3 regions of the Paenibacillus sp. 2RAB27 genome follow, and region 1 is predicted to be linked to each of the others. Evidence: riboswitches for the same ligand, from Rfam matches in the RefSeq annotation. Region 1 holds a riboswitch; each other region holds the start of a gene.

Region 1 (12,512 bases):
TCAGACGATGCACGAATTGAGTTTGAAGGGAAGAAGCTGCAATCGAATGAAGTTCAGATTGGAGATACCGTTAAAGTGTGGGCGGAAGGCATGATGTTGACGAGCTACCCTGGTCAAACAATGGGACTTCGCCTCGAGATCATCGCACATGGCAATGGCGCCGGTGATGCTAGTGGTAAGGTTACTGGAGTAGTTACAACTGGCGAAGGCGTTAACGTGGAGCGTATCATTGAAATTGATGGTGTGAAATATAAACTACTTCCATTCGCACAACTAAGAAAGGAAAGCGGCCCAGCACAATTCTCCGATATAACGGTTGGTAAGCTGGTGAAAATTTGGTTTGCTGGATATGATTTCGGTAGTGAGAAATTTGTGACAAAGGTCGCCGTGGATAGTTAGTTTCAAGGGCATTTAGTCGAGGTGGACAGAGAGAAATTATTGATTAACTGGAAAAACTCCAGCTATTTTGTCAGTTTAGGGCGAAATTTAGAATTTAGATGGAAAAAGTACTTCTAATTCTCTCGATTCAGTTGATTTCGGTGGTTATGTATGAAAATAGCTGTACTTTTTACAGTTATTTCAAATAAGGTGAAAAATAGCATAATATTAGCTGCATATTTTCCATCTATTTACATTAAGCAGAGTGCCTAGGCTGTTGCTGGGGCTTGGGTTGCTGGAGCTGTCGCTGTCGCTATTGTGGTTAATGTGATGATCTTGAATTACTCCAAAGGACGTGTTCGAATGAGCCAATCGAAAGAGATTGCTATTGACTTAACACTCGTGCAACAACTGATCTCTTCACAATTTCCACAATGGGCAGAGCTGCCTCTCCGACCTGTGGATTCAGCAGGAACAGACAATGCGATCTATCGGCTTGGTGATGATATGGCTGTTCGATTACCTCGAGCAGATTGGGCCATTGGACAAGTGGAAAAAGAGCAGCGTTGGCTGCCGAAGCTAGCCCCGATGATCCCGATATCCATTCCAGTACCTTTAGCAAAAGGCGTTCCCACCGAAGACTACCCATGGTACTGGTCTGTGTATAGTTGGCTCGATGGCGAGAATGCGACAGTTGGACAAGTAGACAGCTATAACCAAGCAGCAACAGTTCTTGCGCATTTCGTTAATGCTATGCAGTCAATCGATCCTACTGGTGGGCCAGCCTCAGGTTCTCACAATTCTGGCAGGGGTGAGCCTCTGGCGATGCGTGATGCGGCAGTTCGAGATGCAATCGCAAGCTTGAACACAATCATCGACCCTGCCGTGGCAGAGGCTGTATGGGACTTGACACTTCAAGCTCCCGTATGGCAGGGACAGGGCGTTTGGATCCATGGAGATTTACATCCGGGAAATCTTCTTATAGAACAGGGACGATTAAGTGCCGTGATCGATTTCGGTACATTGGGTGTAGGCGATCCTGCCTGCGACCTCATGGTTGCATGGACATTTCTCACGACTGAAAGCAGAGAGGAATTCCGCTCTTTGCTAACAGTCGATGAAGCAACATGGTCGCGAGGACGCGGCTGGGCGCTTTCATTCGGGTTAATTGCTTACGCTTACTACATAGATAAGAACCCAGGATTAGCCGCTATATCCCGACGTGCGATTGATGAGGTGCTTTGTGAGCATTTGACGCGATGCGAATAGCGCATCTACGTTCCCTTTGAATATATGTTTACGATGATTTGTAGATAGGAGAAAATACATCATGCTTACTGCCATCTTCCAAGGAATTCTTTTATCAGCAGGTCTGATTTTACCGTTAGGTGTTCAAAATGTATTTGTTTTTAATCAAGGTGTGACACAACCACGTTTAGTTAGGGCATTACCGGTCGTTCTCACAGCAGCACTTTGCGATACTGCACTGATTACTTTGGCTATTTTAGGTATATCCGTCGTTATTGTCACGATACCTGCTATCAAGTTCGTGCTTTTCGTACTAGGCATACTTTTCCTGATCTATATGGGGATTGTGACTTGGAAAAGTAAACCTGCCAACACGTCATCCGATGAAAAAGCTTTATCACCTAAGAAGCAGATCGCGTTTGCTGCATCGGTTTCACTCCTAAATCCTCATGCCATTCTGGATACGATCGGCGTCATTGGGACAAGTTCTATCCACTATGTTGGAAAAGAAAAACTGGTATTTGCAATTGCTTGTATACTTGTGTCATGGATTTGGTTTTTTGCTCTTGCTGTCGTGGGGAGACAGGTTGGGAAATTAGATAAATCGAACACATTTATGACGTATCTCAATAAAGTATCAGCGATAATCATGTGGGTGACTTCCGTTTATTTAATTACACAATTAATCTAACCAAATATGGCATGGTCGAAGAAATTTTTCTTGATTTTCACAGTTATGACCGAATATAATTAAGGGAATATTTGGTATGTGTAACTGGCGAAACGTAGATCACTACGGGGGAGCACATATTCCATAACAGCCGTTCGCCTGGGCAAAGTATTTGATCAATCGATCAAATACTTTTTTTATTTCAAGGAGGAGAATGGAATGGAACGAGCTAGAAATGTGGCAGTCCTCATTTATGAAAAGGTAGATCTATTGGATATTGCCGGTCCGTTCGATGTGTTTGGGGTATCGAGTAATTGGGGCAAGGATTTCAAGGTCTACACGGTGGGCGAAGAGCAAAAACCTGTGACAACAGTCAGTGGTCTCACGATTCTTCCCAAATACAGCTTAGACAATTGCCCATTGCCTGACATTTTGATTGTCCCAGGTGGTTTAGGATCGCGAACTGAAATGAACAACGCAATGATTACATCATGGATTAGCCATACTGCTGCTAGCGCGGAAATCGTCTTATCTGTTTGCACAGGTGCGCTCTTGTTGGCGAAAGCAAACTTGCTGGATGGATTACGAGTGACGACCAATCGAAATGCATTTGAATTATTGCGCGAAATTGCACCACCTAGTGCTACGATTGTCGAAGATGTAAGGTACATTGATAACGGGAAAATTGTAATGTCCGCTGGGGTTACCGCGGGATTCGATGCTGCTCTTTATGTCGTTGCTAGACTATTTGGTGAAGAGAGAGCCCTCGCTACTGCTTCAAAGATTGAGTACCATTGGCGCAAAGACGAGTTTACCGCAGCGCTGCAGCAAAAGGATTTATTTATGATAAGGAAAGCACAAATAGAAGATTTAGATGCAATTCAGAAGTTGTTTGTTGAAGCAGCTCAGTGGATTCAATTGTCGAAGGGATTCACACAGTGGAGAGAGGATTCTTTTAACAATGCCTATTTAACAACTTTTATAAATGATCAAGAAGTATTTGTCGCGTGTCAGAACGGTGAGTTGATTGGTTGTTTTTCCATCCAATGGCATTTCGAAGAGATTTGGGGAGACTTGTTCCATGATGATGCTGGTTACGTACACCGTTTAGTCGTGTCCCGAAAATATAAAGGAGAGGGTTTCGGCAGCAGGTTTCTAGCTTGGTCAGCAGATTATATAAAGAACAAAGGCAAAGGCTGGCTGCGTTTAGACTGTATGGCAGATAATCCAACACTGAATGACTATTATCGCAGCCTTGATTTCATTCATCGTGGTAGATATGATGGCCGCGGTTGGAGCGCTAATTTATATGAACGTGAAATTGAATAAGTAGTGTAATCGCATATCTAATAAAGCTGTCCTACAAGTAGAATTATCTACTTTGAGGGCAGCTTTTGCTTTCTGCACGTGAGAAAATCGATCTTTGATCTGATAAATCAGTAAATCGTTCTATGAAATAGCGGATTTTGTTCCTTGAATGGTTGAGGGAAAGTTCTTAGAATGGTAGGGCTAGTTGTCGCAGGCGTAACCATTGCCAATTTAGGGAACTGTAGGAGCCAAGAGTGAGTGTATCTTGCGGCGTCCTCTGGGTTGTTCTCTTTCCAGATCCCTGTATGGTAGACTAAGAAAATATTTGATACTGAACAGCGAAGCGAGGGATATTCACGTGACGTTACTAAACTGGTTTTCATCTTTAACATTAAAAAATCGCCTATTTCTGGCTTTCATCGTACTTATTCTTCTGCCATTCTCCGTCTTGGATATTTATAATTTCCAAAAAGTGAAGCTCAATCTACAACAAAAAACGAGTGAACAAAGCCTCGTACAAATGAACAAAATGAATGAGTCACTTGAAAGTCTGCTCGCCACAACGTTTAAGACGATTACGATGTTTGAGCAAGATTCATCCGTCATTTCCGTGTTAAAGCAGCCAGAAGCGGTCGATCAAATCGTGAATCAGCGTAAAATTGAAGAACGTTTTCGTTCGGTGACGAATAGTCTTTTCATCTCTAGTCCACCCGTTTTCTATACGATTGTTGATTTACTCGGTAACGTGTATACTTCATTCCCGCCAGCGCAGCGCTTAGATTATGAAGTGATTCGGGCAAAACCTTGGTTTACAAGTGCTTTATCAGCTTCTGCACCGTATCAATGGCAGTTGGAAAGCAATGAAGTGCTATTTGATGTTAACAAAAGCCCGCAGCTCGTAGCTATTTCTACTCCTACAAGGGATGCAGATGGCACCATTCGAGCAATCATCCACATCGCGGTGGACTACGAAAGTTGGTTTAAATCAGCTACGAACGGAAGTCCAACTTCCGAGCAGTATTATTTGATTGATCAAAGAGGAAACGAGATCGTACATTCTGGTGCTGACAAGTCAGCCATGGCATTGGAGTCACCGATCATCGATCGGTTGCTTACGGACGGTTCCAGTAACGGCTTTTTCATACAAGGGAGTACGTTTATCAACTATACAGTTGTACCCTCTTTCCATGCTTATTTAATCAAAACAGTGCCATCCCATGTACTCTTTGCTGAGCTTCGATCGATTCAGAATGCCTATATGGGCACGCTTATTATTTTCACAATCGCTTTTATGATCATCACGTTTCTTATCGCTTCCGCGGTTACGCGTCCACTTCGACTCATTCAAGCTAAAATGCTCGATGTCGTACGGAAAGATCTGAAAGTAAGACTCCCTGATCAAAGATACGGCGGGGACATCCAACCCATTGTACAAGCATTTAATCAAATGATTGCTGATATGAACGGACTCGTACAACGCTTAAAGGTTGAGGAACGGCAGAAGGAAGCCAGTCGATTCCAAATGCTGCTTTCACAGATGAATCCTCATTTCTTGTTGAATACATTGAACACAATACGCTGGTTGGCATTGGAAAAAGGGGACAACGCAATTCCGAAAATTTGTGTGTCGTTTGGCAGATTGACAGAGGCTGGACTGAAGCTCGATGTAGATCTTATCCATTTGGAACAAGAGCTAGAGCTTGTCCGAGGATATGTCTATATCCAACAATTCCGATATGATCAACAATTTCAAGTTGACTATGTGTATGCCGATGACTTGAAATACGCACTCGTTCCGAAACTTAGCCTTCAACCAATCGTGGAAAATGCGATTTATCACGGAATTTCGCAGATCCAAGAGAAAGGTCACATCTCGATCCATGTATTCACGAAAGACTCTAAACTTACCCTTGAGGTGGTCGATAATGGTGTCGGTCTCGAATATAGCGAAGGGTTGTCCAAAAAGGACCATAACGGCATCGCTTTACAAAACTTGAGAGAGCGTTTAGCTCTCCTTTTCAAGAAAGAAGCGAGTCTTGAGTTCGTTCCAGTATCACACGGTTGCATGGTTCGTATCCAGCTTCCGCTCCTCATGTCCACACCTTACCAGAAAGGAAGTGATCCCCATGTGGACCGTTCTACTCGTTGAGGATGAAGTTTTCGTTCGACGGAAAGTGAAAGAAACGATGCGTTGGAAGGAAATGGGCTTCACCATCATTGGGGAAGCAGGTAACGGCTTGGAGGCGATGGATAAAATCCGGGAATGCCAACCGGACGTTGTCATCACAGATATTGTCATGCCGCTGATGAATGGCGTGGACTTGTTGAAACAAGCGCGGAGGGAAGGCTTCACAAGCCGTTTCGTCATGCTGACGGTTATGAGTGATTTCGAAAACGTTCAGCAAGCGCTGGAGTTCGGCGCGACTAGTTATATGCTCAAGCTCTATATGGATCATGAGACATTAGCAGAGACGATGAGTAAGGTTGAAAAAGAGCTAATCGACCGTAGAAGTGCCGAAATACGAGAAGCTGAAACGGTGTATCGTAAATTGTGGAAGTTAATGGTGGGGGGAGCCCAATCCCCGGAAGGCAAGGAAAGCGAGATTGAGATCCCTGGTGTTCAAGGACGCGATTTGAGCATCATCGCGGTGCAACACGGACGACCTACATACACACGAGTAGATTTCTTCGCACTTCATTTAATAGAAAACGATGTGGCCTCTGCAGCCGTCTGGCATTTGCTGACCATAGACGGGGTTAGCTACCTATTTATGTGGTTACCGACAAATTCGCAGTTCTACATGCCTTCAGAGCAAGCTTTGCCAGTTAGCCTAATCTATACGGAATTAATCCCAACTGCACACCTCCTAGAAACGTGGAAAAGCGTTCTAATTGCATTGAATATGGAGTGGTACAATCCCACATGCAGTGCGAAACTATGCACTTCTGCAGGCACACCTCTGCGTGAAACTGCGGATACGTGGGGGTTGGAGCATAAAATCTGGCATAACTTGGAGCAGCTAAGATGGGATGCCGTTGTTGGAGCAGTGAATGAGCTGTGGGGGAAATTCGAAGTTCAGCATGCTCCGCAGCAGCAAGTGAAGCAAGCAGCCGCGAGAATTGTCCATTTGTGTGCGAGAATATCTCAACTCAGCACGGTTGATGAAGAGGAGTTGCTCGCATCCGACCATCATCGTCTTAAATCTGTTTTCTTGGCTCGTCTGGAATCACATTTCAAACACTTGAGCGCATCTCGCATTCCTATTTCTGATCATCCTGAGATCAACAAGATCATTTCCTATTTGCATGAACACTATGTAGAGGAAATTACATTAGACACCTTGGCAAAGCTAGTTTGCATGGATGATAAATATGTTAGCGGTTTATTTAAGAAGAAACTGGGCGTAAGTATTATTCAATATTTGCATCAGATTCGAATCGAACATGCCCAAAGATTGCTGCGCGAAACGGATCGAACGATTAGTGAAATTGGTGAACGAGTTGGGTTCGCGAATGATAATTATTTCATTAAAATTTTTAAACGATTCACTGGCGGGACACCTGCAAGCTTCAGAAACCGAACATAAACACTTTTCGTGATTTTTCGACAATGTGACTTTTGTTCTATGAAATCATGGATTCTGTTTCTTATTCGCATTCGTAATGGGTGATAAAGTAAGTACTGTAAGTAATCAATTGCAGGAGGTCAAACCAAAATGACAAAGAGAAAGAACACAATGATGCTCGGTGCACTAGCTCTTACTTTAGGTCTTACAGCATGCGGGAATACATCAGGTGACTCAGCCTCCAGCAGCGCCAGTACTACTAGCCCTAGTACTACAGCAGCAGCCACTGGCAAGGTCATAAAGCTGAAAATGTGGGGCGGCGTTCCGCCAGAATCAGGTCCTCAAGCGGTGGTTGACAATTGGAATGCGAAAAACCCAGACATTCAAGTGGAGTATGAACGCTATGTGAATGACGACGCAGGAAATCTGAAGTTAGATACGGCATTGCTCACGGGTCAAAGTGTTGATTTATTCGTGAACTATTCAGGCACAGCCTTGAAGAAGCGTGTGGATGCTGGTGTAGCGTTGGATATGAGCAGCTATACCGATTATAACATTGAACAGAAGATGGGCTCGACGTCGAAGGATTGGCAAGTTAATGGTAAATATTACGGTATTCCAACCGTTAAGAGTACGTTCTTCGTGTGGTTTAACAAAGAGATGCTTGATCAGGCGGGACTTAAAGTACCAACGTCCTGGACATGGAAGGATATGCAGGATTATGCTACGAAATTGAAAGCCGATAAGCGCTTTGGACTAGTCCAGCATTTAGAGTCATTCCCAGATTCCTTGGATTCCGCATTGACTCACGATGGGTACACGAAGAAAGATGGCAGTTCGAATCTGGATAATCCATTAATGGGTACTTGGTTAGATACTTTGAATACCATGATGAAGGACAAGAGTACGCCAATGCTTGGCGAACAGTTGACAACCAAGATGCCTGTAGAAACGATGTTTCTGAAAGGTGAGAGCGCCATGCTGAACGCAGGATCCTGGATTTTCCGGAATTCAAATAACTTGAAAGATAATCCAAGGACGTTCAAAATTGCATTCGCGCCTGTTCCGAGACTAGATAGTAATGAGCAAAATGGCATTGGTCGTGGTGGTTTAGGTGATTTCGTTTCGATCAATGCGAAGACGGCTAATAAAGATGCAGCATGGAAGTTCCTGAAATGGTATGCAGACGGAGGATTACTGCCACTTGCTTCCGGCGGACGAATTCCATCTTCCAAGGATGCGAATGTTGAGGATGCTTTGAAGTTACTTTTAGGTGAAAATGAGAGTACGTATGATATTCCTTCTTTGAAATATGTACTGTTCGAGAACAAGACGCCAACGTTTACACGTAACCAGCCTCAACAAGTCATGGACCTCCGCAGAGAGGAATATGAGAAGTTTTTCTTAGGCAAGCAAGATACTGCAACAACGCTGGCGGCTATGGTCAAACGGCATAATGAATTTATGAAAACAACCAAATAAGTAGAAAAGCAGGGGGAGTGGCTTCGGCTGGTTCCCCTGTATGCATACTAAGGGAGGTTATCGGATGTGAAGAAAAACTGGATGGCCAGACAAAGTTTAACCGGCTATTTATTTATTGCACCAAACATGCTGGGTGTTCTCCTCTTTTTTATTGTACCGGCGATTTTCTCTTTCGGCCTCATTTTCACTAATTATCAATTCGCCAATCCCAATTATCACTTCGTGGGCATTGATAACTTCAAACGTCTACTCCATGACGATCTTTTCTATGTTTCACTCCGAAATACCGGGTGGTATCTCCTGTCAGTACCCATTTCCATCATGCTTGCGTTTCTTGTAGCACTCGTCTTGAACAAGCATGTGTATGCCAAAGGATTGCTTCGAGCCATGTATTTCCTACCGTACATTACAAGTGGTGTGGCTGTTGCTTTCGTATGGATGCTATTGTTTCAACCTTCAGAAGGACCGATCAATCAACTGTTAAAAGCAATAGGCATGTCGAATCCACCGGGTTGGCTTTCTACAACGGAAACGTCCATGATGGCTATTGATATCATCTGGATCTGGTTCATGCTCGGTTATAATATGATTATTTATTTGGCAGCCTTACAGGAAATATCTCCGGAGCTGCTTGAAGCTGCTAAAGTAGATGGTGCTAGCGGTTGGGTAAAAATCAAGTCCATCATTTTCCCAATCGTCAGCCCGACGACGTTCTTACTACTCATTACTGGTTTAATTATGACCATCAAATCGTTTGGATTGATCCAAGCCATTACACAGGGTGGTCCTGGGAATAGTACGACAATTTTATCTCTATTCGTCTACAAAAATGCGTTCGGCTATTATGAAATGGGCTACGCATCTACGATATCTTGGGTTTTGTTCTTAATTATTGCGGCGATTACATTCGTTCAATGGTTTGGGCAAAAGAAATGGGTTCATTATTAAAATAGTAGACATCATGTTAAAGATAGCCGATTCATCGGCGAATAATTGAGTAGGAGGTAACCTCTATGGCTACTGTGCAATCAGACATTAGGGCAAGTGCAAAAGCTCGAACCAAGAGGCGGTTTCCGCTCCCAACCCTAATCAAAGTAGGAACGACACTGATCATGTTTATCCTTGGTCTGGCTATGATTATGCCATTCATTTGGATGATCAGTACGTCTTTTAAATCGCCGGCTGAAGTATTTGAATACCCCATCCGCTGGATTCCTTCCCATTTTAATATGGAGCATCATATCCGAGTTTGGACAGGCAGCATGGGCTTTGCAACTTACTATATGAACTCCATTAAGGTAGCGGTAGTCTGTACAATTGGCGCGACATTACTCTCGTCATTGGCTGCCTACAGCTTCGCCAGAATTACGTTCAAAGGCAGAGATACATTGTTTCTCATCTACTTATCGATGATGATGATTCCACCTCAGGTTTTGTTCGTCCCGAAATTCATTATGTTTGAATGGGTGGGTATCTATAATACGCTTTGGGCACTTATTCTGCCTGGCATGATTTCTATTTTCGGTGTATTTTTAATGAGACAGTTTTTCATTCGGATTCCATCCGAAATCTCAGAATCGGCCTTCATGGATGGAGCCGGTCATTATCGCATATTTCTTCAACTGATGCTTCCTTTAGCTAAACCGGCAATGGCTACGTTAGCAATCATCGATTTCTCTTGGCATTGGAACGATTATGAGAACGCTCTCGTGTTTCTGACAGATCGTAAGTTATATACCATTCCATTGGGTTTGCAGAATTTCATTATGGAATTTAATGTCGATTACAATGGCATGATGGCTGCGGCGAGTGCAGCCATTCTACCGATGATTCTCGTTTTCATGCTGGGGCAGAAGTTCATCATTCAAGGGATTTCCAATACAGCTGTGAAAGGTTAATCAGCTATAAGTACATCAAAACCGATAAAGCCAGTGGACGCATGTTGCGTTTATCTGGCTTTTTGCCTGCTTTAAATTGACATCAATCGCTAGGGGAGATATGATTTTAGTGGGTAACACGATGGGACAGGGGTGTGAAGATTCATGCAAAAGCAATTCAAAGTCGCAGCAGGCATCTCTCTTGCAGGATATGTCGTCAGTCTCATAACAACTAGTTTCTTACCGGAAGCCATTAATTTACTAGTACCAGCAGCGGTAACATTTGGAACTATTCTTGTGCTCCAACGTTCTTCTAAAGCTATTAAGGGAACAACGACTAACGTACCTATAAGCGAACATGCTGCGAATACAACGACTGCGCCGATTCCCAATGCTACTAGCGATACTGAAATCCAAGCTGAAAGTGATCCTTTCTGGGGACCGATTGCCGAGTATATCCATGTGATTGAAGAGACGATGATCTCGGAGGGGCAGAAGAATACCGTAGATGATGAAATTGTCGAAAAGACACTTAGCTTACTCTCTCGGGTAGGTCGGTTGATTCCGCAATTAAAAGAGTTAAATGATGCAAATATGAATCATAACATACAAAGACTGATCTTTAAGGATTTAAATGGTGCGATTAATCCCTTTCTGAAGTTAGGCGGGGAAGCCAAACGATTGAATCGTCGACTTCTTCTTACAGGAATCAAGGATATTAATTCTAAGCTCACTGACTATGTAGAAACGATCGAACAAAAAGACTTAATTGAATTGCAGACACGCATGGAATTAATCCAACAGCGCTATCGTTCAACAGACTAAGGAGGCATGGAACATGACAACCCAATTGGTGCAGTTAAAATCGACCGATTTGCAGAAAGTAGAGCAAGAAGCCAAACAGTTACTCGAGAAGGTTTCGGCGACCGATACGATGGAATTAGAAACGCTAATGGATTCGATTGGACGTATGGGATCTAAAACGATGGAACAGGCTGGACAATCTCTAGCGATGCTAGAGCGCCCAGTGAATGAATTGATGTCGGGTAAACGCTCAGAGGTCCAAAACAACATTCTGAAACTGCGCGGCGAAATTGATTCGTTGAGCAAGAGCAAGCAGCTTGGCTTTTTTGAGAAGATGATGAAGAAGACACCGCTTAAGAACTATATTTATAAATATCAGTCCGTGAAAACAAATGTAAATGCCATTGTACAATCCCTTCGTAACGGGAAGGAAACGCTAGAAGAGAACATGGCGTATATGAAGACGTTGAAGAAAAATTCAATTGAGTCTGTCTATAATTTGCAAATGCGAATTGCGATGGGCGAGAATTTAAAGCAGCTTTTCGAAGTTGAAATAGCCAAGCCCGAGAATGAGCATCGTAAAACACATTTGGAGAGAGGACTTCGTAAGGTCGTGACCCGGATTCAGTCCTTTCAAGAGATGGTCATTCTGTATCAACAAGCGATTGCAGGAACAGATATCATTAACGACAACAACGATAAGCTGATTGATGCCGTTGATGCGACGATTGATAAAACACAGAACCTGTTGACAGTCTCTGCGATGATCTCGATGGCCATTGAAGATCAAGTTCAAACGATTGATGCGGTCAATTCCGCGAACTCGACATTGAATAAAATGTTTGAGGAAAATTCGCGGCTGTTGAAAGAAACAACGCAACGAACGAATGAGCTGCTGGGGAAACCAGGCTTGCAAATGGATTCGATCGAGCGAGGCATGACAGACCTTTTCGCCGCTTTGGATTTATTTGAACAGTCCAATCGGACAATCATTCAATCGGCTACGGAGCACACGCAACGGCTTGGTAACATCAGCCAGCAAATGACGCAAAGACTTGGCTTAACGCCTGGGAATAAAACGAATGCAGAAATCAAAGCGTCCGAATTAAGTGGACTTTTGGAATAAATCATAGAAATAGAATTGGCTGTCAGGGATGTAATCCTTGGCAGCTTTTTTGT
Region 2 (12,512 bases), on a different contig from region 1:
AAAACGAAAATGACGTTATATACGAAATCGGGTCTATTCGTTTTTCATTCGACCGTCGTAGCTAGAGAGCCTGGTTCACTGATCGTGATCAATCCACCTGAGAATCGGAAGAAGTTTTCGGAGAAACGGGAGTTCCCGCGGGTCGATGTGAAGAATGTAGGATATATTGCAGGATTTCAAAATGTTACCCAAAAAGAGCAGCATCACTTGGAAAATCCAATTGCATTTTCGATAAAAAACATGTCCATGAACGGAATTGGTTTTATTATTAATGATAATTCAATGATCGATGGTATTCTTCATAAGAAATGTATGTTGCAAGTTGAGCTGGATTTAGGTTTTGAGATGCTGTGCAGGTTGGAAATTATAAGGAAAGAAAAGCAGGAAGACGGCTACTATTACGGGGCCAGCTTCGAGAGCGTTCCTGCCGAGCAAAGCAATGCATTACGGGGGTTTATTCTTCGTAATCAGATTGAAACTTACTTCGAACAGAAGCGGGATGAAGAGTTCAAAAAAGCAATGGAAAAAAAGTCTGCAGCCAATCAATAGCTTGCAGGCTTTTTTTTGCCCGCTAAGTACTATATAATAAGAAGGATGATTTTCGAAAATTAAGGAGTTGTAACGACAATGGCTTTGAAAGCAGGTATCGTCGGTCTACCGAACGTAGGAAAATCGACATTGTTTAATGCAATTACACAGGCGGGGGCAGAATCTGCGAATTATCCGTTCTGTACGATCGATCCGAATGTTGGGGTAGTAGAAGTACCAGACGAGAGATTGCAGAAGCTGGTGGAAATCGTTGTGCCTAAGAGCATCGTGCCGACGGCTTTCGAATTCGTTGACATTGCGGGTTTGGTTAAGGGTGCGAGCAAAGGCGAGGGCCTTGGAAATAAATTTCTAGCACACATCCGTGAAGTTGATGCGATTGTGCATGTTGTCCGTTGTTTTGAGGATGATAATATTACTCACGTTTCTGGGAAAGTCGATCCGATTGGCGACATCGAGACGATTAATCTTGAATTGATTTTGGCAGACATTGAGTCGGTTGATAAAAAGATCGAGCGTTCACGCAAAAACCTCAAGGGCGGCGACAAGAAAGTGGTTGCTGAAGTTGAGTGTTTGGAACGTATCAAAGAAGCCTTATATAATGATATGCCAGCACGCAGCTTGGATTTGACAGAAGATGAGCGCCTCCTGGTTCGCGATCTACATTTGCTAACAATGAAGCCAGTGCTCTACGCGGCGAACGTGAGTGAGGATGAAGTTTCAACAGCGGATGAGAATGCATATGTTAAAATTGTGAAGGAATTCGCAGAGAAAGAAAACAACGAAGTCGTTTCCATTAGCGCGAAGGTAGAATCCGAAATTGCTGAGCTGGAAGACGAAGAAAAAGCAATGTTCCTGGAAGAGTTGGGACTTCAAGAGTCCGGCTTGAATAGATTGATTAAAGCTGCTTATCGCAAACTCGGCTTGTACACGTATTTCACAGCTGGGGTTCAAGAAGTTAGAGCATGGACGATTCGTAAAGGAACGAAAGCTCCTCAAGCGGCTGGCGTCATTCATACGGATTTCGAACGTGGATTTATTCGTGCAGAAGTTGTTTCTTATAACGATTTGGCTGCTGCTGGATCCATGGCGGGTGCGAAGGAAAAAGGGCAAGTTCGTCTTGAAGGTAAAGACTACGTGGTAAATGACGGCGACGTTATGCATTTCCGTTTCAACGTTTAATTGATGATAAAAATAAGAAAGGAGTGATCCCCTATGTTGGATCGACTTCAGTCCATTGTGGACCGCTACGACAAACTAAGCGAGTTATTGTGTGACCCGGATGTAACGAGTGATACGAAGAAACTAAGAGAGTATTCCAAAGAGCAATCTGATCTTCAGGAAGCTTACGATGCTTATAATGAATATAAGAGCGTGAGCGAACAGCTAGCTGATGCGAAAGTGATGCAGAATGAGAAGCTGGATGATGAGATGCGCGAAATGGTCAAAATGGAGATCGACGAGCTTAGCGAGCAATCCGCTAAACTCGAAGAACATCTTCGCATCTTGATGATGCCGAAAGACCCTAATGATGACAAGAACGTCATCGTGGAAATTCGCGGCGCGGCAGGCGGCGATGAAGCTGCGCTGTTCGCAGGCGATCTCTACCGGATGTATACGCGTTATGCGGATGCGCAAGGTTGGAGAACGGAGATTTTGGATGCATCCGTGAATGATTTGGGCGGATTTAAAGAAATTATTTTTATGATTACGGGTAAAGGTGCTTATAGCAAGCTCAAGTTTGAGAGCGGTGCGCACCGTGTTCAACGTATTCCAGTAACGGAATCCGGTGGACGGATCCACACCTCCACGTCGACGGTTGTTGTTATGCCAGAGGCAGAAGATGTGGAAATCGTGATCCACGATGCGGATATTCGCGTAGACACATTCTGTTCCAGTGGAGCAGGCGGTCAGTCCGTTAATACAACGAAATCCGCTGTGCGTGTAACCCACGTACCAACGGGTATCGTCGCAACGTGTCAGGATGGTAAATCGCAGAACTCCAATAAAGAGTCAGCGCTTCGCGTACTTCGTACGCGGATTTCAGATAAATTGCGTGAAGAAGAAGAAGCGAAATATGCCGGCGAGCGTAAAAGCAAAGTCGGAACGGGCGACCGTTCAGAGCGTATTCGTACGTACAACTTCCCGCAAAGCCGGATTACCGACCACCGTATCGGCTTGACGCTTCACCGTCTAGAGACAGTTCTTAACGGCGATATGGCGGAAATTGTGTCAGCGTTAACCATTGCTGCACAATCCGATGCCTTAGAGGCGATGTAATGACGATTGCAAACATGAGTGTAAGAGAAGCCTTTGTGAAGGCTTCTTCTTTTTTAACGGAGCAAGGCGTCGCAGAGGCTTCGTCTTGCACAGAGTTATTGTTGCAGCACCTCTTAGGAGGCTGCACGCGGACTGAACTGCTGTTCCGCTGGTGGCAGGAACAGATGCCGGTAGAGCTGGTCGCGACGTGGGACCAGCTCGTTGCAAGGAAGGCCGCGGGTGAACCGGTGCAATACATCACCGGTGAGCAGGATTTTTTCGGCCTTCCCTTTGAAGTTGGGCCGGCCGTGCTGATCCCGCGGCCGGAGACCGAGCTGCTCGTGGAAGCGATGCTCCACGAGGGCTCGCGTCTGTACCCGCAAGGCGCTCCACTCCTTGCGGATGTGGGCACCGGGAGTGGCATCATCCCGGTGACGATCGCGCACGCGCGCCCTGCGTGGCGCGTGGCGGCCAGCGACATCTCCGCGGCAGCGCTGGAGATGGCTCGCAAGAATGCGCAGCGCCACGGGGTGGCTGCGCGTGTGGAGTGGCTCGAGGGCGACCTCCTCGAGCCTTATATTGAGCGCGGGCTCGCGCCGGATATGGTGGTGTCGAACCCACCATACATCCCGGATGGCGACCTGCCTGCGCTGATGCCTGAGGTGCGGCTATTCGAGCCGCACACAGCTTTGTTCGGCGGTGCCCTCGGACTCGACCTGTACCGCCGGATGATCTCGCAGCTGCACCGGCTGCCACGAATCCCGACCGTGGTCGGGTTCGAGGTGGGCATCGGGCAGGCGGAGGCGGTTGCGGCGTTGCTGCGCGCCGCCACGGATTGGTCGGAGATCCGCTTCGTGCAGGATCTCCAGGGGATCGATCGCCATGTGATCGCGATCCGCTCCATGGAGTAGCCGATTTCCTTCTAGAATCGGCTGCTTTCTTTCCGCCTTTTTCCCTTGGCGGACCAACTCTATCATTTTACAAAAATAATAGATTCATAGGTTTAGCCCCACCCACTATTGTCCATACTGGCTAGTAGACATTCACTGCCGCATACTGCGGCATCATCAGAAGATGGAATGTCTGGAATGCCCTCAAATTGGTTGCACCAATTTCGAGGCTTCCATAACGCTGTCCCTGTTTAGGACATCGTTATTTCAGGATAGAAGACGGGAACGGGAAAGGGGCTACTCTCCATGGTTAAGAGAACGGAGCGCCACTCAGTTAAGAGCTTATCATTCATTGTTTTTGCACTTATACTTATGATTATGTGTTGGGAATCCAATCGTACGAATGCGGCGGTTATTTCGCCTACGATACCTGAAGAATCGATTCGTTTGCGTATTCTAGCAAACTCGGATTCTGCGCAGGACCAAGCTTTAAAACGCGAGATTCGCGATGCGATTATTGCTCGTATGGCAGATTGGGTTGCCCAACCCCATTCCTTGGACGAGGCGAGAGCTGTTGTGAATGCGCATTTGCCTGAATTCGATCAACTCGTTGGCGAGATGATTGCCTCCCGCGGCTACAACTACCCGCATACAGTGGAGCTTGGTGTTGTCCCTTTTCCAACCAAAATGTACGGAAATGACGTCTACCCAGCCGGTTATTATGAAGCATTGCGTGTTGTGATTGGTTCTGGTGAAGGACAAAATTGGTGGTGCGTCTTATTTCCACCGTTATGTTTTGTAGATTCCGTATCAGGTGAAGCGGTTGCTTCGGCAGCAGTTGTAGTGGCCAAAACAACGGATGAGAACGGCAAGGAAAAGCAACCGGTTAAAGAAGATAAGGCTAAAACTAGCAAGGACAAGGCTGCTTCCACAGAGAAAGTTGTAAAAAAAGACGCTAAAGCTGAGGTAGTAGCAGCTTCAATTGCAACTTCCACGACCGAAGAGCCAGCTCAACCGAAAGTGAAGTTCTTCATTTGGGAAATGTTTAAGGCGATCTTTTCGTGGTTTAGCTAATTTTATTTCATACAAGTAAGGATGAGAGTGATAGTGACAACCTATTGGAACGTGAATCAAGGCGAACAGAGAGCGTCAGCCCAGGATATAGCAGAGGCAGCGAGTCTCTTGCGACAAGGGGATACCGTCGCTTTTCCGACTGAAACGGTTTACGGACTAGGTGCCGATGCGACGAATACCGAAGCGGTTTTACAGATTTTTGCCGCAAAAGGGAGACCCTCCGACAATCCTCTAATCGTACATATCGCTGATGTGACGCAGCTCTCAGGCCTTGTTCAGCCAGATAGTCTCACACCTTATCATCAAGCGCTTATGAAGGCTTTCTGGCCTGGACCATTAACCATTGTGCTACCTGTACGTGCAGGTAGCCTTTCGCCGTTCGTTACAGCCGGACTGCAAACGGTCGGTATCCGTATACCTGATCATCCAGTGGCCCTACAGTTGCTGCGAGAAGCGGGACTTCCGATCGCAGCGCCGAGCGCGAATAGCTCGGGTAGACCGAGCCCTACGCTGGCATCGCATGTGCGTGATGATTTGGATGGAAAGATTGGCGGGATTGTAGACGGTGGTGCAACAGGTGTCGGTGTAGAATCAACAGTTATTCAACTTGTAGGCGGTGAGTTATACGTGTTGCGGCCAGGTGGTGTGACTGCGGAGCAGTTGCAGGAGGTTTTGTCAGACGTGCATATTCATGTGGCTGAACCAACAGAGGTTGAAGCTGCGGATACGCCTCGGGCGCCAGGTATGAAGTATACGCACTATGCGCCGAAAGGCTATATGCACATCGTTCAAGGGGACGACCAGCTGGAAGTCTCAGCATGGATTCAACGCGATATCGATGCCGCGAAGTCACGGGGAGAGTCGACGGGGATTCTCACTTTTGAAGAAAGAGTAGGTGGATACCGAGCGGATCTCGTTGTCGCATGCGGTTCCTTATCACAGCCAGAAACAATAGCTCGAGACCTTTATGCCGCACTGCGAACTTTTGATCACAAGGGCATTAGCTATATTGTTGCAGAAGGTGTTCCAGATGCAGGGATTGGCAGCGCCATTATGAATCGACTACTCAAAGCAGCGGGTCATGAACGGGTCCGCCTCTAAAATATAAGCTTTTATAAGTTTCACGCACTAAATTGTCTTATATTTCTGGATAAACGCTACCGTCCAAGAAGGACGGCGTAGCCGTTTATTGTGATTAGCATGATTCCCAGTTTGTCCGCATATCTTGAGAAAGAATCGTGGACAAGGGGGATCGTGCTATGCTCGCATCTGGGGTACAAGTTGGGGAACTCATGACAATTGGAATAATGGCGATTGCTTTGGGTCTAGATGCTTTTTCATTGGGAATTGGCATAGGGATGAAGGGCATTCGTTTGATTGATATTTTGAAAATTAGCATTGTCATCGGCCTTTTTCACGTGCTAATGCCATTGATGGGGATGTTTATGGGGCAGTATGTCTCCCTCCTTCTGGGGAATGTCGCTACGGCGGCAGGGGGATGTTTACTTATTTTGCTTGGCGCACATATGGTATATAGCTCGATACGCGGGGAAGAGGCTTCGGCCTTTGATCATCGAACGTTATGGGGGCTTATTATTTTTGCCCTCAGTGTTAGTATAGATTCCTTCTCAGTGGGCGTTTCTCTTGGGATGTTTGCCACGGACATTGTGCTTACAGTACTGATCTTCGGTCTATTTGGCGGCTTGCTCTCGATAGCGGGCTTACTGCTAGGCAGACGAGTTAGCGGTTGGGTTGGGGAATATGGTGAGGCATTCGGTGGACTTATTCTATTAGGGTTTGGGATCAAGTTTTTACTATGATACAATACGGGTAAGTACGAACGGTGATATAGCCGTTTATTCCAGGGAGGATTTCATGTTGCGAATTCTATTTGTCTGTACAGGAAATACGTGCCGCAGTCCGTTAGCTGAAGGTTTGCTGCGTATGAGGGTGCATCAAGAGGGGCTTGCGGCGGAGGTCCGTTCGGCAGGTGTATCTGCGATGACGGGTGGTCCGATCTCGCGAAACAGCCAGTCACTTCTTCATGAAGCGGGTTTCAAGGAGTCGATTAGTTCGCTAGCGATTAGTGCTGCGGATCTCGATTGGGCTGACCTGGTCTTGACGATGACGACTGGGCATAAACGTACCGTGATTGGGCGCTTTCCTCATGCGGTCGAGAAGACATATACGCTCAAAGAGTATGTAGAGGACGATGCTCGCATTCTCAAGGCGATTGAAGAGCGAGAGCAGCTTGCGGCAGAGTTTCAGCTCAAACAAGCGCTATCTCAGACGGTAACTGTGGAAGAAAGAAGCCGCTTGTATGCGTTGGAAAACACGATTCCAGACTATGATATTTCGGACCCCTATGGCGGGTCACTAGCCGATTATCGGTATACAGCCGAGGAAATTAGTCGGAGTCTAGATAAATTGGTGAAAAAAATACGTTAGTCTTCCAAGGCTAACACAGACGTTTGTTTTTTCCATCAAGGTCCTTAGTGGGATAGGTCAATAGAGCTTTACACATCGCTGGGAATGCGATAAAATACAAGTAACAAGCAAGACTCAATGTAACTGGCGACGAGTGGGAGTAACCACAATGGAGCATTGAGCTATACGGCCGGTCGCCTGGGCAAAAGAGCAACGCGCGTTTTTTAGCGTGTGCGCTCTTTTTTTCGTTTTTGGTGAGCTTTGGGATATAATAGGATGGTCGAATTCGAACAGTCAAAAAGGAGCGTTTTATTCATGAAAATTGCTTTAGGTGCAGATCATGCAGGCTATCGTTTGAAAGATGTTATCATTCCTTTTATTGAATCATTAGGTCATCAAGTGATCGATTTCGGATGCAGCTGCGGCGACTCCGTCGATTATCCGGATTATGCACTTCAAGTTTGCGAAAAAGTTGTATCGGGAGAAGCAGATAAAGGTATTCTGCTTTGTGGAACTGGCATTGGGATGTCCATTGCTGCCAATAAAGTTCCGGGAATTCGCTGTGCACTTGTGCATGACCTCTTCTCCGCGAAAGCGACACGTGAACATAATGATACGAACGTGCTAGCGATGGGTGAGCGAGTTGTTGGACCTGGGGTAGCAGAAGAAATCGTCAAAATCTGGTTGGAAACCGAGTTCTCGGAAGGTGTCCGCCACAAGAACCGCATCAATAAAGTGCAGAGCATCGAAGATCGTTTCACGGTACATCCCTAGAAATGAGGGAGCCCCAATGACAGATTCTATGTATGAACCTATCGCAGAAGCTTTGGAAGCGAATCTGCGTGAGCTGGTAACTGTCGGTAGCTTACGTCCCGGTCATATCTTGGTGATCGGTACGAGCACGAGTGAAATCCTCGGACATCGGATTGGGACATCGGGCACGTTGGATGCAGCGAAGCCGATTTTCGAGACGGTTGCGCGCATTTGCGGCGAGTTCGGGCTGCATGCGGCGTTTCAATGCTGCGAGCATTTAAACCGTGCGCTGATTGTGGAAGAAGAGTTGCTGGCGCTGGTGCCGCAGCTTGAACCTGTATCTGTAATTCCCGTGCCGAAGGCCGGGGGTTCGATGGCTTCCTACGCGTACAGACACTTCGCGAAGCCGGTCGTTGTCGAGACGATTCAGGCGCATGCAGGCATCGATATCGGCTCAACGCTGATTGGGATGCATCTGCGCAGAGTCGCTGTTCCCGTGAGGCCGCCGGTGCGCCATATTGGCCAGGCTTATGTCACGATGGCATTCGCGCGGCCGAAGCTCATCGGTGGTACTAGAGCTGTGTATTCCGCGGATCTGGCGGATCAACTTTATCAACAAGCTGCACCTGATGCAGATTGCTAATTACATGTTAACTATCATCTTTAGGAGGAATTCCATATGACAAACTTTTTGAGCAAGCAAGATCCGAAAATCGTAGAAGCAATGAACCTTGAGCTTGGCCGTCAACGCGACAAAATTGAGCTAATTGCTTCCGAAAACATCGTGAGCCAAGCGGTTCTTGAAGCTATGGGTACTGTACTTACGAACAAATACGCAGAAGGTTACCCAGGCAAAAGATACTATGGTGGCTGTGAGTACGTAGACATCGTGGAAGACATCGCTCGTGATCGCGCGAAAGAGCTTTTCGGTGCTGAGCACGCGAACGTTCAACCACATTCCGGCGCACAAGCGAACATGGCTGTTTACTTGGCTGCGCTAAACCCTGGTGACACGGTTCTTGGTATGAACCTTGCGCATGGTGGTCACTTAACACACGGTAGCCCGGTTAATGCTTCCGGTATCCTTTACAACTTCGTAGCTTACGGCGTAAGCGAAAAAGATTTCCGCATCGACTACGATGATGTTCGTAAAGCAGCTTTCAAACATAAGCCTCGCATGTTAGTTGCTGGTGCAAGTGCGTACCCGCGTACGATTGATTTCGAAGCTTTGGCTTCCATTGCTAACGATGTAGGCGCATTGTTCTTCGTTGATATGGCGCACATTGCAGGTCTAGTTGCAGCTGGTTTGCACCCGAACCCAGTGCCACACGCACATTTCGTAACAACAACAACACACAAAACGCTTCGTGGTCCTCGTGGCGGTATGATTCTTACGAAGAAAGCTTGGGCTGCAGCAATTGATAAAGCGGTATTCCCTGGTTCCCAAGGTGGTCCTTTGATGCACACGATCGCAGCGAAAGCTGTATCTTTCGGTGAAGCTCTTCAACCGGACTTCAAAGTATATGGTCAAAATGTAATCAACAACGCACAAGCTTTGGCAACAGCTCTTACAGCTGAAGGCATCAACCTTGTTTCCGGCGGTACGGACAACCACTTGATGTTGGTTGACTTGCGTAATCTGAACATCTCAGGTAAAGACGCAGAGCACGTTTTGGATGAAATCGGTATTACAGCGAACAAAAACGCGATTCCTTTCGACCCAACTAGCCCGTTCGTAACAAGCGGTATCCGTTTGGGTACTCCGGCTGTAACTTCCCGCGGCATGGACGAAGAAGCGATGAAAACCATCGCGAAGGTTATCGCGCTTACGTTGAAAAACCCGAAAGACGAAGCTACGCTTGAGAAAGCTCGTGGCATGGTGTCCGATCTAACGGCGCAATTCCCGCTTTACCAAGGTTTGACTTACTAATAGCTACTTTTGTAGGGCCAGCTCTTTGGAGCTGGTCTTTTTTTGTTTCTACCCAACCTGGCTATCTAGAGCTTCCACTCAGAGATCCAGCTCCCTTTTCCGCAAACTAGCTTTCCTTGACGCCTTCCATCATCCTCGACTTTCACCTAATTTGGTTACCTTCACCTCCCCCTCCATATGACTGCTGCAACCCCAAAACTATCTCTCCCTAGCCACTTTACACATATTTCACCTTCATCTCCAAGCCCCTGAATTAACTCCCCGCCTGCATCTGACACATCCAACCATCTCCGGCCTCCCCGCAAACTAACTGGATTTTCTCCATCTATTTGAAGCGGATTTTTTGAATCTGAAGGATTAAATGTATTTCCTGTAGTTAAATTCCCTCGATTCGCTCGATTCTGCAAGTGTGGGATAAATTAGATGTACCTTTTCCATTTATTCACGAAAACACGTCAGAATCGAGCAAATTAGCTGTAGTTTATACATCTAAACACGAATCTTCAGTCACAAGTCGCTCACCATGCGTCCACCAGCTGTCCACCAGCCGCAAAACAACCACAATCCAGCCTCAATCCTACGCCAAATGTTTAGTACACACCAATCCGCTAAACATACATCCCAAAACCCCAAACCATCTTACGAAAATATGAAACCTTTCCGCGCGGCAAACGCTTTACACTGGTTTTGTACGAATGTAAACACTTACACAGCTAGGAGAGGTGTACATGAATTTTCAGGAGATGCTTCGGCCAGTGCCGGCTAGGGCGAAGTTCGAGTTAGAAGGATGGCATGTTTGGTGTGGATCGATGACACGAGATGCGGAGGGGAGGTATTACTTGTTTTATTCGCGTTGGCCGGAACGTGCTGGTTTTGGGGCCTGGGTCACGCATTCCGAAATCGCCTATGCGGTTGCGGATAATCCGCTGGGCCCGTTCCACCATGTGGATACGATCTGGACTTGCAGAGATGGCGCAGCGAGCTGGGATCGGGATGTGGCACACAATCCAGCGATTTTGCACCACGGTAACCGTTATTACCTGTATTACATGGGGACGCATGGCCCTGATTTTGATCTCGACCAACCTGCCGATGATGCAACATGGTGGGCGTATCGCAACCATCAACGTATCGGCGTTGCGGTGGCCGACCATCCAACAGGTCCATGGATCCGTGCGGCGTCGCCGGTGCTCGATGTCTCGCCAGGAGAGTGGGACGGACTCATGACGAGCAATCCCACAGTTTGTGAGACTATGGATGGTCGGATTTTGATGATGTACAAAGGTGTGGCCGAAGGTCCTCCGCCAAAGGGCGGGGCAGTTAATGCGGGCGTAGCCTTCGCCAATCATCCGCTAGGACCGTTCAGTAAGCAGCCAGAGCCAACAGTAACGAACCCAACGAATGATTGGGCGGTAGAGGACCCTTACGTATGGTGTCAGGGCAACGCGTACTATGCATTGATGAAGGACTTTCAAGGTTATTTTACGAAATCTGAACGTGGTTCTGTGGCCTTATTTGAGTCATCAGACGGCATTGTGTGGCGGCCATCGCGACATGTACTGGCTTTTGATCTTCAAATTCCCTGGGCTCATCAGGCTGCACAATCTGTCCTTAGACTGGAACGCCCCCAGCTATGGTTCGATGAGAGCGGGTTGCCTGCCATCCTGCTGTGCGCTGTACTTGAACGGGAGGGAAGCCGATCGTATAACATCCGAATTCCATTAGGAGGAGTTTTAATGAAGCCGTCTCCCCAGTAGGAGACGGCTTTCAGGTTTCCGAAGATTTTAGACCATCTGCCAAAGATATGAAAAGGATCGCCCCTTCCGCGGCGCTACAATAAAGGTATAACAAACAGAGAGAGGAGAGGCAGCTCATGCATCGAACGATGAATCTACTGCGAAGATACGGTGTCATGTATACCCTGTTAATTCCGGGCTTGCTGTACTTTGCGGTATTCAAATATGTGCCGATGGTGTACATCGCCGCTGCATTTAAGAACTACAACGTCCTGCAAGGACTCTGGGAAAGCCCGTGGGTCGGCTGGCAGAACTTTCAGCTATTTTTTGATGGTGTATACTTCAAACAAATTATCGGAAACACCATTCTGATTTCGTTTTACAAGCTCGTTTTTTCATTTCCAGCACCGATTATTCTGGCGCTAATGCTCAATGCCGTTACTGGGGCAGGGTTTAAAAGAACCATTCAAACCTTGACCTACCTGCCTCACTTTCTATCATGGGTCATTATTTACGGCTTGCTGGTGGCTTTCCTCGCACCTGGAACAGGGCTTGTTAACCAATTGTTAACCGCCTTCCACTTAGACCGCATATCCTTCTTAACGGAGTCTGGTCTGATCCGAACGCTTATCGTAACGACAGACATTTGGCAGTCAGTCGGCTGGGGAGCCATCATTTATTTGGCAGCGCTCACAGGTATCGATCCAAGCCTATACGAAGCAGCAACGATGGACGGCGCGTCTCAGTCCCGTCAGTTATGGCATATTACCCTTCCGGGTATTCGCAACGTCATTATCCTCATGCTCGTGCTGCGGCTCAGCGCCATTCTTGATGTTGGTTTTGATCAAATCTTCATCATGCTCAATCCGCTTAATCAAGAGAAGGCCGATGTTGTCG
Region 3 (7,615 bases), on a different contig from region 1:
CCAATCCGACAACTGATTTGCCATCTGTTTCAGTAGATACCCGCTTTCTTCACAACTTCTATACAAATAATAAGATCCTGCGGTATAAAAAGCATGACTGCGATATTCTTTTTTAATTTGGATAACATCTTCGATATTCTCGCCTTGGATGATGATTGTTTTCACCAAGTAAGGCTCTAACGCTACTAACACGCTTGTGTATTGCTTCGGCTCCCCATCTGCAAGATGCCACAGTCTTTCGCTAAGCACAAAACATTCCGAGTTTCGTATCGCCAAATCAATGACTTGTGCGTAGGCATCTCCTTTGGGATCTGTATGCATTCTCATTTGTTGAATCTCCATTTCAAATCGTAGTAATAACGCCAACACAATCAGGAATTATGACTATTTGTCCCTTCCAACAACTTAAAACAAACTCACTACATATTTTACCATAATTAGGAATCTATTTTCGGGAGAAAATAAATAGACCCCCAGCTTCATGCTGAGGGTCTTCATTCTACTTAATCCCATACTCCCTTTTAAACTTAAAAATCTCATCAACCGCCTGGCGATACCCACCTGATTCTCGAAAAGATTCGCTTATTTTTGCAGCAGCAGTCAAAAATGAGGAGTCAGTTAACACCTGATCCACCGCTTCCCTTAGTTGTTCAGCACTCAAAGTTTGCATTTGCAAGGTCACACCTGCTCCGATACTTTCGACTTGCTTAGCAATCATCGGTTGATCAGCGCTTTGTGGGATGACAAGGAGTGGAACTCCGTAATAGAGCCCTTCATGCGTACTATTCATACCACCATGTGTGATAAATAACTTCGTGTTGGGCAGCAATTCGGTTTGTGGAACATAGGGTTTCACAGTAAAGTTAAGTGGAATTTCCCCTAAGTCAGATATTTGAACGTTTTTCCCAATTGACATGACAATGGTATGTTCCGTATTCCCCAAAGCTTCCATACAAAGTTTATAGAAATTAATGGATCGGTTAAACACGGTTCCCAATGAAATGTATATTGGTTTTTTCGCTTGGATTCCTTCAAAATCATTGCTTTCTGAGCGTAACCGCGTTGAAATCGATGGCCCTACGAATCGATAGGACTGATCGAACGATTCTCCATTCGGTTGAAACTCCCTCGTGGTATACACGATTGTAAGCGTTGCAGGATTACAACATACTTCATAAGGAGAATGGATCTCTACATCATATTTTTCCTTCACCATCATCGTCAGGTTTTGAAATTGCTCATAAATAGGCTGAACAATTTCAGAAGGGAAGTTATTTAAAAAATGTTCCAACTCCTGATCAATGGATTCTTTGGACTGCGCAAAAGACGTACAAGAATTAATTGCAGGAAGCTTAAGCAGCTGACCAAGTATACGTCCACACCCGAACATGGAATCATGGATGATATAATCAAATTTCTCATCTTTGATCTGTTCGAGCACGCTAGGTATAACAATGTCTGCAGTAAGTAATAATCCGTTAACTCTCTCCAACAAGTAGTTTCTTCCACCTGAGATGAAAGCTTTTATAAACTTTTGGTCGTCAAATGTTCGTACGGTAGCCCCCGTCTTTTCAATTCGCTCTCTAAACGCTTCTATGCAAAAGTACACGACCTCTTCGCCACGGGAAATCAGCTCCTGCACGACTCCGATCGTGGGATTGATATGTCCCTCTGATCCACCATTTATAAATAAAATGCGCGCCATTTCTACCTCTCCTTATGCTAGATGAACAACTCGCTCCTCATAACCATTACTGCTTGGCCTGAAAGTAGAACTCTGTTTTCATGTAAACTAATTTTTAGTATACCGCCTCTTGCGGACGCCTGATACGCATACAAATCTGTTTTATTTAATTTTTTGCCCCAATATGGCGCAAGACCACAATGTGAAGAACCGGTTACGGGATCCTCATCTACACCTACTGCTGGGAAAAAACATCTCGAAACAAAGTCATAATCTTTCGATCGACTTGTCACATTGATCCCTCTAGTTTGAATCGTCCGCAACAAAGAGTAATTAGGACTTAGACGCTTAATGATGTCTTCAGATCCAACTTCAATGAAGTAATCGAATCTATTCCGTCCAACATATAGAGGATCAATTTGAAGTGCATCCATCAATTCTGATGGATATTCACATGTGCTCACAGGTTCCGACGGAAAATTAAGTTGAATCCAAGCATCTTGCTTTATTGCAGTTAATAGCCCACTTCTGGTAAAGAAACTTGCTTGTTGGTTCAGTGGTAAAATGCCCGTTGCCCACAACATATGCGCGCTAGCCAATGTAGCGTGTCCGCACAAATCCACCTCAGAATTAGGTGTAAACCATCTAAGCGAATACCCGTCTTGCTGAGGAAACAAAAAAGCTGTTTCTGACAAATTCATTTCTGAAGCAATTCGTTGCATCAACTCTTCATCAAGAGGTTTAGAAGTTAAACAAACTGCAGCAGGATTTCCCTTGAATACTTGATCCGTGAAAGCATCCACAACATAGATTGTCAAAGCCAAAATAATCCCACCTTTCTTCTTTTTCGTCTTTCGAAAATCTGCTCCGAATTCAAGATGTCCTCTGCTCAGCAAAGCCCATCCGACACATCGAATACTGAAAACTAGATTGCTGAATTTTATCCGATAGATCCCATAAATTTGTTAGGAGCCGTACTTCAATATTTCTTTTAAAAAGCTCACCGAATAGATCCTTTATTTCAAATTGATGTATGGGAACTTGTGATTTCTCACTCACATAGTAACCCGCTCCAAGATCTCGCTCATAGAAATCTGATGAATCAAATTCATAGATATATAACGTTGTATTCTTCATGATTTCAAACCATTTATGCTCAATCGCTACGACGTGATTCATTGCATTTGAAGACAAATAGTTCCTTTTATCTTCCTCCGTAGTTGCCTCATTGGCATAAAAAGTAACTCTCGGACAGTTCCGAGGCGTTAGGAAATTGGGGAAACATTTATCATTAATCGCCCATACTAAGCCTTTGGTTGGGTCCAGATCTTTTCTTGAAGGCAGTCTAGGATTGAAAATAGAAATATCTTTTTCTTCACTGACGTGAAACAATTTCATCTAACTCCCCCTTTTTCAACCTCAACTACACTAACTTTTCTGCCGCATCGACGGTGTGTTTCAACAAGGTGGCTATCGTGACAGGTCCTACTCCTGCAGGAACAGGGGTAATTGCGGATGCTCTTTCCTTACAAGCCTCATAATCAACATCCCCAATGTTGCCTTCGTTATACCCCGCATCCAACACGACGGCCTCTTGTTTAATCCAATCCCCTTGCACAAATTTCGGTTTCCCAACTGCCGCTACCACAATATCAGCTAACTGTACCATCTCTACTAAATTCGCCGTCTTTGAATGGCATATCGTTACTGTTGCATTCCGATTGAGTAACATCAGGGAAACAGGTTTTCCGAGAATGGGGCTTCGCCCTATAACAACAGCGTGCTTGCCTTCCATTGAAATGCGATAATAATCCATAATAGCAAGAATCGCCGCCGGTGTACAAGATGGGAAATCGGCAAAGCCGAAAGCATTTTGAGCAAACCCGAGCGTCGTGACACCATCTACATCTTTCCCGATACCGATCGCTTCAAAGGCAGCCCTTTCGTCAATATGATGAGGTACTGGGTGTTGCAATAAAATCCCATGGACACTTGGGTCAACATTCAGTTTCTGAATTTCAGCAATCAAATCTGCTGTCGAAGTATGCTCGGGAAGTTCAATACGAATCGACCTGATACCAAGTCGTTTACATGCATTTCCTTTCATTTTCACATAAGTAGCTGACGATGGATCACCACCGACCAGAATCGTAGCCAAGCAAGGAATGATTCTCTTCCCAGCTAATAGATTAATTCTACTTTTCAGCGCCTCTTTCATGTCTGTTGCCACTCGATTACCATCCAAGATTACGGTTTCCGCGCTCATCTTATCATTCCTCTCAAGTTAGGTTCAAACATAAAGAGGTAAGGGGATTTCCCCTTACCTCTTGCCCAGGCGTACGGCCGTTATCGATATGCTCCCTCATGGTTCCCCATGCTCCGCCAGTCACACATCGTTTATTAGTTCCTCTATCATAGCAATGTATGCCAATATTTTCAATTGCTTTGCACGAACATCATGACAAAGTTGCAGGTGACATAAAGAACGAATACCACATATTCGTCATGAAGACATCAAGAACTACGAAGTAAAACATCTCAAGTCCAACATTTCGTTCGGCCAAACCTTTTCTCCATAAGCGGGTTAACCAATAAGAAATTGCTGCAAACAGAACAAGTAAAATCAAGCTAACCCATACCGATTGCAAGAAATCCGGCATCACCTGCAGCGCAATCGGTTTCCGGTAATCGCCAATAAATAACGCTTTGACAATGAGATACATCGCCATAGATATGCCAAAGTGCCGCTTCGCATGCTCGTCATAATGATATTGCCAAAATACACTGATCACGATTAAATAAAGGCCAGGCAATAGAATCCATTTTAAGCTAATTAGTGCCGTTAGTACGCCAATCCCCCAAAATAGTGGTAAATTCCCAGCAGCTTGTTGGAAGTCCTCTGCATGAATCCTGTTCATTCGCTCCGCATAAGGAAGCTGATCAGTGGCATAGTAGACCCGATACGTCTCAGCGTTTACAGCATCGAGCCATATAGCTAGTGAACTCCCTTTGTTCGAAGCAAACATCGGATACACGGCAAAACCGCCGAATTGGCTAATCCGCGTAGCATTCAACATTTTACCATCCTGAAAGCTAATCGTGTACACCTCTTGACTCGTTTGACGCCTATTTTTCTCATACACTGACGAAGCGACAAGCGTTTTTTCACCAGTAGATGACTGCGTAAATGTAGGATGCAAAATGGTATCGGAATCGTTCCCCTTCGTGACAGGAAGATTAAGGACTTCATCATATATCTTATCCGGTTGATTCGCTGGGAAAGTGAGCATATGTAAGGTGCTTTTACCTGATTTGCGTGAGCTCGTTGTATACGCGGTAATAAATGTAGAACCATCCAAACCTAACGCCATATCATCTAAGCTGCTCGTTGCATAATCCACGTCCTTCAGTTTCATCTGCACAAGCGGCTTCAAAGACGTCTCTTCTAGTTTCACGTAGTGAAAGGATTCGCTGCCATCTTTATTGACGGCGTAAACAAGAGATAGGCTGCCCCCAGAGGTATCCTTTACACCGTGAATTTGTTTCACATTCGCTATATCAAGTTTCGTCCATGTAAGCTTGGCATTCGGATGAAATTCACTGACATACAGCGTTGAATCATTGTATGCGAGCATAACGCTATTCCCTTTGGGGCCAACCACTGTTTGCACACTTTCGATCTCGTTCTCCAAGAGTGTGTTCTTCGAACTCCATGAACCACTCTTCCATTCACTCGCATACAGTTTATTGCCGTCCCCGATCCAAATCACATGATCCTTATCTATCATCTTATAGCCACGGATACTGCCAACGTCTGGTAAAAGACGACTCTCCGAACGATTACGTCCCTCTTCATCAATCGTAACGATTTCTATTGTTTTCCCTGCCAAATAGGTGAAACTGCCATCATCAAGCATTTGTACAGGTTCACCATAGGTGGCCAACTGTGGTAATTCCGTTGCACGCCCGAATGGTTCTGGATATGGCTTCACATTTTCATTAGCTAACATGAAAGACTGAATGATTCCGATGATGACGATGACTGCTAGAAAAGGTACATAAGTAAGTAGCTTCCATCTTGCTTTTTTCAATTCTTAATACCTCCAAACCTTATTTGAAAAATAAAAAAGAGATGCTCATTTAATTTTCCACAGGTCAATAACTGCCTACGCCAATGATATCATTGATTCCATTATGCTTCACTAAAAAAATAAGAGCGGAACGGTCCATGATTTATCATGGACCGCCCGCTCATTCATTGTAAGGGTATTCGAATTCTCAATCCGCTATTTCAAAAATAGAATCCACAATAATCGGCAGGTTATCTCTAAGTGAAACAGCGCCGAAGACCGATCGGGCAGACTTCCCTTTTTCGCCGAACACATCCAGCATCAGATCCGAACATCCATTGAGCACCAAATGATGCTCTTCAAATTCAGGAACAGCATTCACGAATCCTTGTAGTTTGACAACTTGTTTAACGTGCTCCAGAGAACCTAAGGCAGATTGCAGAACAGCAAGAATCTCGATACCTGTTAATCTAGCAAAGTGATAACCTTCTTGTGTTGTGTACGCCTGTCCCAATTTCCCTTTAGAATTGCCGGATGGACCCTTGCCAGAAACATATAGTAATCCGTTCACTTTCACAACATTCACATATTTCGCTGTGGGTTCACTTGCCTTAGGAAGCGTGATTCCAAGTGACTCTAATCTTTGTTCAATGGTATGTTCCGGCATGGTAAAGTCCCCCTAAATGAATCTATTCTTCGTGTACCCTTCCATTATTTACAAGCATTCATCGTATTCCTTACAATCACAGGCCCTAACTTCCCCGTTTTGGAATTCGATAAACGAACCTCCATCGTACTATTCGTTACATCAGCCGTTATATCATCAATCCTACCAGCCCACGTCGGACCGCCTACTTCAGGGGTTGGGAACAGTTTGAAACGCCAGCTGATCTCATTTGGAATAAAAGCAAACCCTTCGTACCCATCATAATTTCCCGCTGCAGACGGCACTGGTAAATGATTCGCATGGATGCTAATACTTGTTCGTGGAAAACTTGGTGTTAGCTTCACTTTGTAAACGAGCGCTGCCCCCTTGGCATTCACTTGATCCGCAACGACAGATTCAAGAACGGCACTACATGGCATCAGTACTTCGGCATCACTTTGAACGGGATGAACCAAGACACTCCCAACCATCCACACAACCACCATCATCTTCTTCATAAATCCCCTCCGAAACATGTTTGGTGGTTATTTTTCCCAATGTTTCGCGATTTATGAGAGAGCTACCTCGCGGCGGCCAAAAGTATAACTGCTGAAATTATCGCTGAATCACTTGCTCGCGTCTAGGACCCACAGAAACCGTAGAAATCTTCACACCGATGGCGGATTCGACGAATTGAATGTAGTTCTTTGCCTCTTCTGGAAGGTCTTCCATCCGTTTTACCTGAGAGATGTCACATTCCCAACCTGGTAATCGCGACAGAACAGGCTTAGCCGCATCCATCCATGCATTGACTGGAAAGCGATCAACAATGGTACCATCCGCCAATTCATAACCGACACAGACTGGAATTTCATCCAAGTAACCTAGTACATCCAGATTTGTTAATGCGACACTTGTCGCCCCCTGAATCATGCAGCCATACTTGGTTGCAACGACATCGAACCAGCCCATGCGTCTCGGACGCTTCGTGTTTACACCATATTCACCGGCATCGCCTCCGCGACGACGTAATTCCTCAGCTTCGCTGCCCGCAAGTTCTGAAACGAAAGGGCCAGCACCAACGCAGCTCGAGTAAGCCTTGACTACCGCGATGACCTCTGAGATAGATCTAGCTGGCAGCCCAGCACCAACAGAGGCAAAACCTGCAAGCGTCGAAGACGATGTTGAGTACGGATAAATCCCATGGTCCGGATC

The links. Region 1 has a riboswitch for ZMP and ZTP ahead of AB4114_RS21370 (GNAT family N-acetyltransferase). Riboswitches for the same ligand answer to the same signal wherever they lie in the genome.
Region 2: linked by a shared signal. The riboswitch ahead of rpiB (ribose 5-phosphate isomerase B) and the one ahead of AB4114_RS21370 (GNAT family N-acetyltransferase) in region 1 are both predicted to bind ZMP and ZTP.
Region 3: linked by a shared signal. The riboswitch ahead of AB4114_RS34260 (bifunctional 5,10-methylenetetrahydrofolate dehydrogenase/5,10-methenyltetrahydrofolate cyclohydrolase) and the one ahead of AB4114_RS21370 (GNAT family N-acetyltransferase) in region 1 are both predicted to bind ZMP and ZTP.

What each region holds. Positions count from the first base shown of each region.
Region 1 is NZ_JBFRGR010000016.1:125,066-137,577, reverse strand. Features, by position in the region: gene AB4114_RS21385 (DUF3221 domain-containing protein) at 1-399, shown strand, start outside; gene AB4114_RS21380 (aminoglycoside phosphotransferase family protein) at 742-1,647, shown strand; gene AB4114_RS21375 (LysE/ArgO family amino acid transporter) at 1,709-2,317, shown strand; ZMP/ZTP riboswitch at 2,388-2,468, shown strand; gene AB4114_RS21370 (GNAT family N-acetyltransferase) at 2,516-3,625, shown strand; gene AB4114_RS21365 (cache domain-containing sensor histidine kinase) at 3,963-5,753, shown strand; gene AB4114_RS21360 (helix-turn-helix domain-containing protein) at 5,731-7,191, shown strand; gene AB4114_RS21355 (ABC transporter substrate-binding protein) at 7,321-8,652, shown strand; gene AB4114_RS21350 (carbohydrate ABC transporter permease) at 8,719-9,600, shown strand; gene AB4114_RS21345 (carbohydrate ABC transporter permease) at 9,765-10,550, shown strand; gene AB4114_RS21340 (hypothetical protein) at 10,695-11,354, shown strand; gene AB4114_RS21335 (toxic anion resistance protein) at 11,368-12,459, shown strand.
Region 2 is NZ_JBFRGR010000033.1:30,623-43,134, reverse strand. Features, by position in the region: gene AB4114_RS29065 (PilZ domain-containing protein) at 1-549, shown strand, start outside; gene ychF (redox-regulated ATPase YchF) at 628-1,728, shown strand; gene prfA (peptide chain release factor 1) at 1,762-2,826, shown strand; gene prmC (peptide chain release factor N(5)-glutamine methyltransferase) at 2,826-3,716, shown strand; gene spoIIR (stage II sporulation protein R) at 4,002-4,769, shown strand; gene AB4114_RS29040 (L-threonylcarbamoyladenylate synthase) at 4,803-5,870, shown strand; gene AB4114_RS29035 (manganese efflux pump MntP) at 6,029-6,589, shown strand; gene AB4114_RS29030 (low molecular weight protein arginine phosphatase) at 6,645-7,217, shown strand; ZMP/ZTP riboswitch at 7,327-7,407, shown strand; gene rpiB (ribose 5-phosphate isomerase B) at 7,512-7,970, shown strand; gene AB4114_RS29020 (TIGR01440 family protein) at 7,987-8,592, shown strand; gene glyA (serine hydroxymethyltransferase) at 8,629-9,879, shown strand; gene AB4114_RS29010 (glycoside hydrolase family protein) at 10,608-11,636, shown strand; gene AB4114_RS29005 (ABC transporter permease) at 11,753-12,512, shown strand, end outside.
Region 3 is NZ_JBFRGR010000059.1:897-8,511, forward strand. Features, by position in the region: gene AB4114_RS34240 (leucine-rich repeat domain-containing protein) at 1-327, opposite strand, end outside; gene AB4114_RS34245 (macrolide family glycosyltransferase) at 500-1,705, opposite strand; gene AB4114_RS34250 (PhzF family phenazine biosynthesis protein) at 1,723-2,508, opposite strand; gene AB4114_RS34255 (DUF6886 family protein) at 2,558-3,082, opposite strand; gene AB4114_RS34260 (bifunctional 5,10-methylenetetrahydrofolate dehydrogenase/5,10-methenyltetrahydrofolate cyclohydrolase) at 3,108-3,950, opposite strand; ZMP/ZTP riboswitch at 4,007-4,084, opposite strand; gene AB4114_RS34265 (hypothetical protein) at 4,141-5,775, opposite strand; gene AB4114_RS34270 (RidA family protein) at 5,963-6,421, opposite strand; gene AB4114_RS34275 (hypothetical protein) at 6,466-6,918, opposite strand; gene AB4114_RS34280 (adenylosuccinate synthase) at 7,016-7,615, opposite strand, start outside.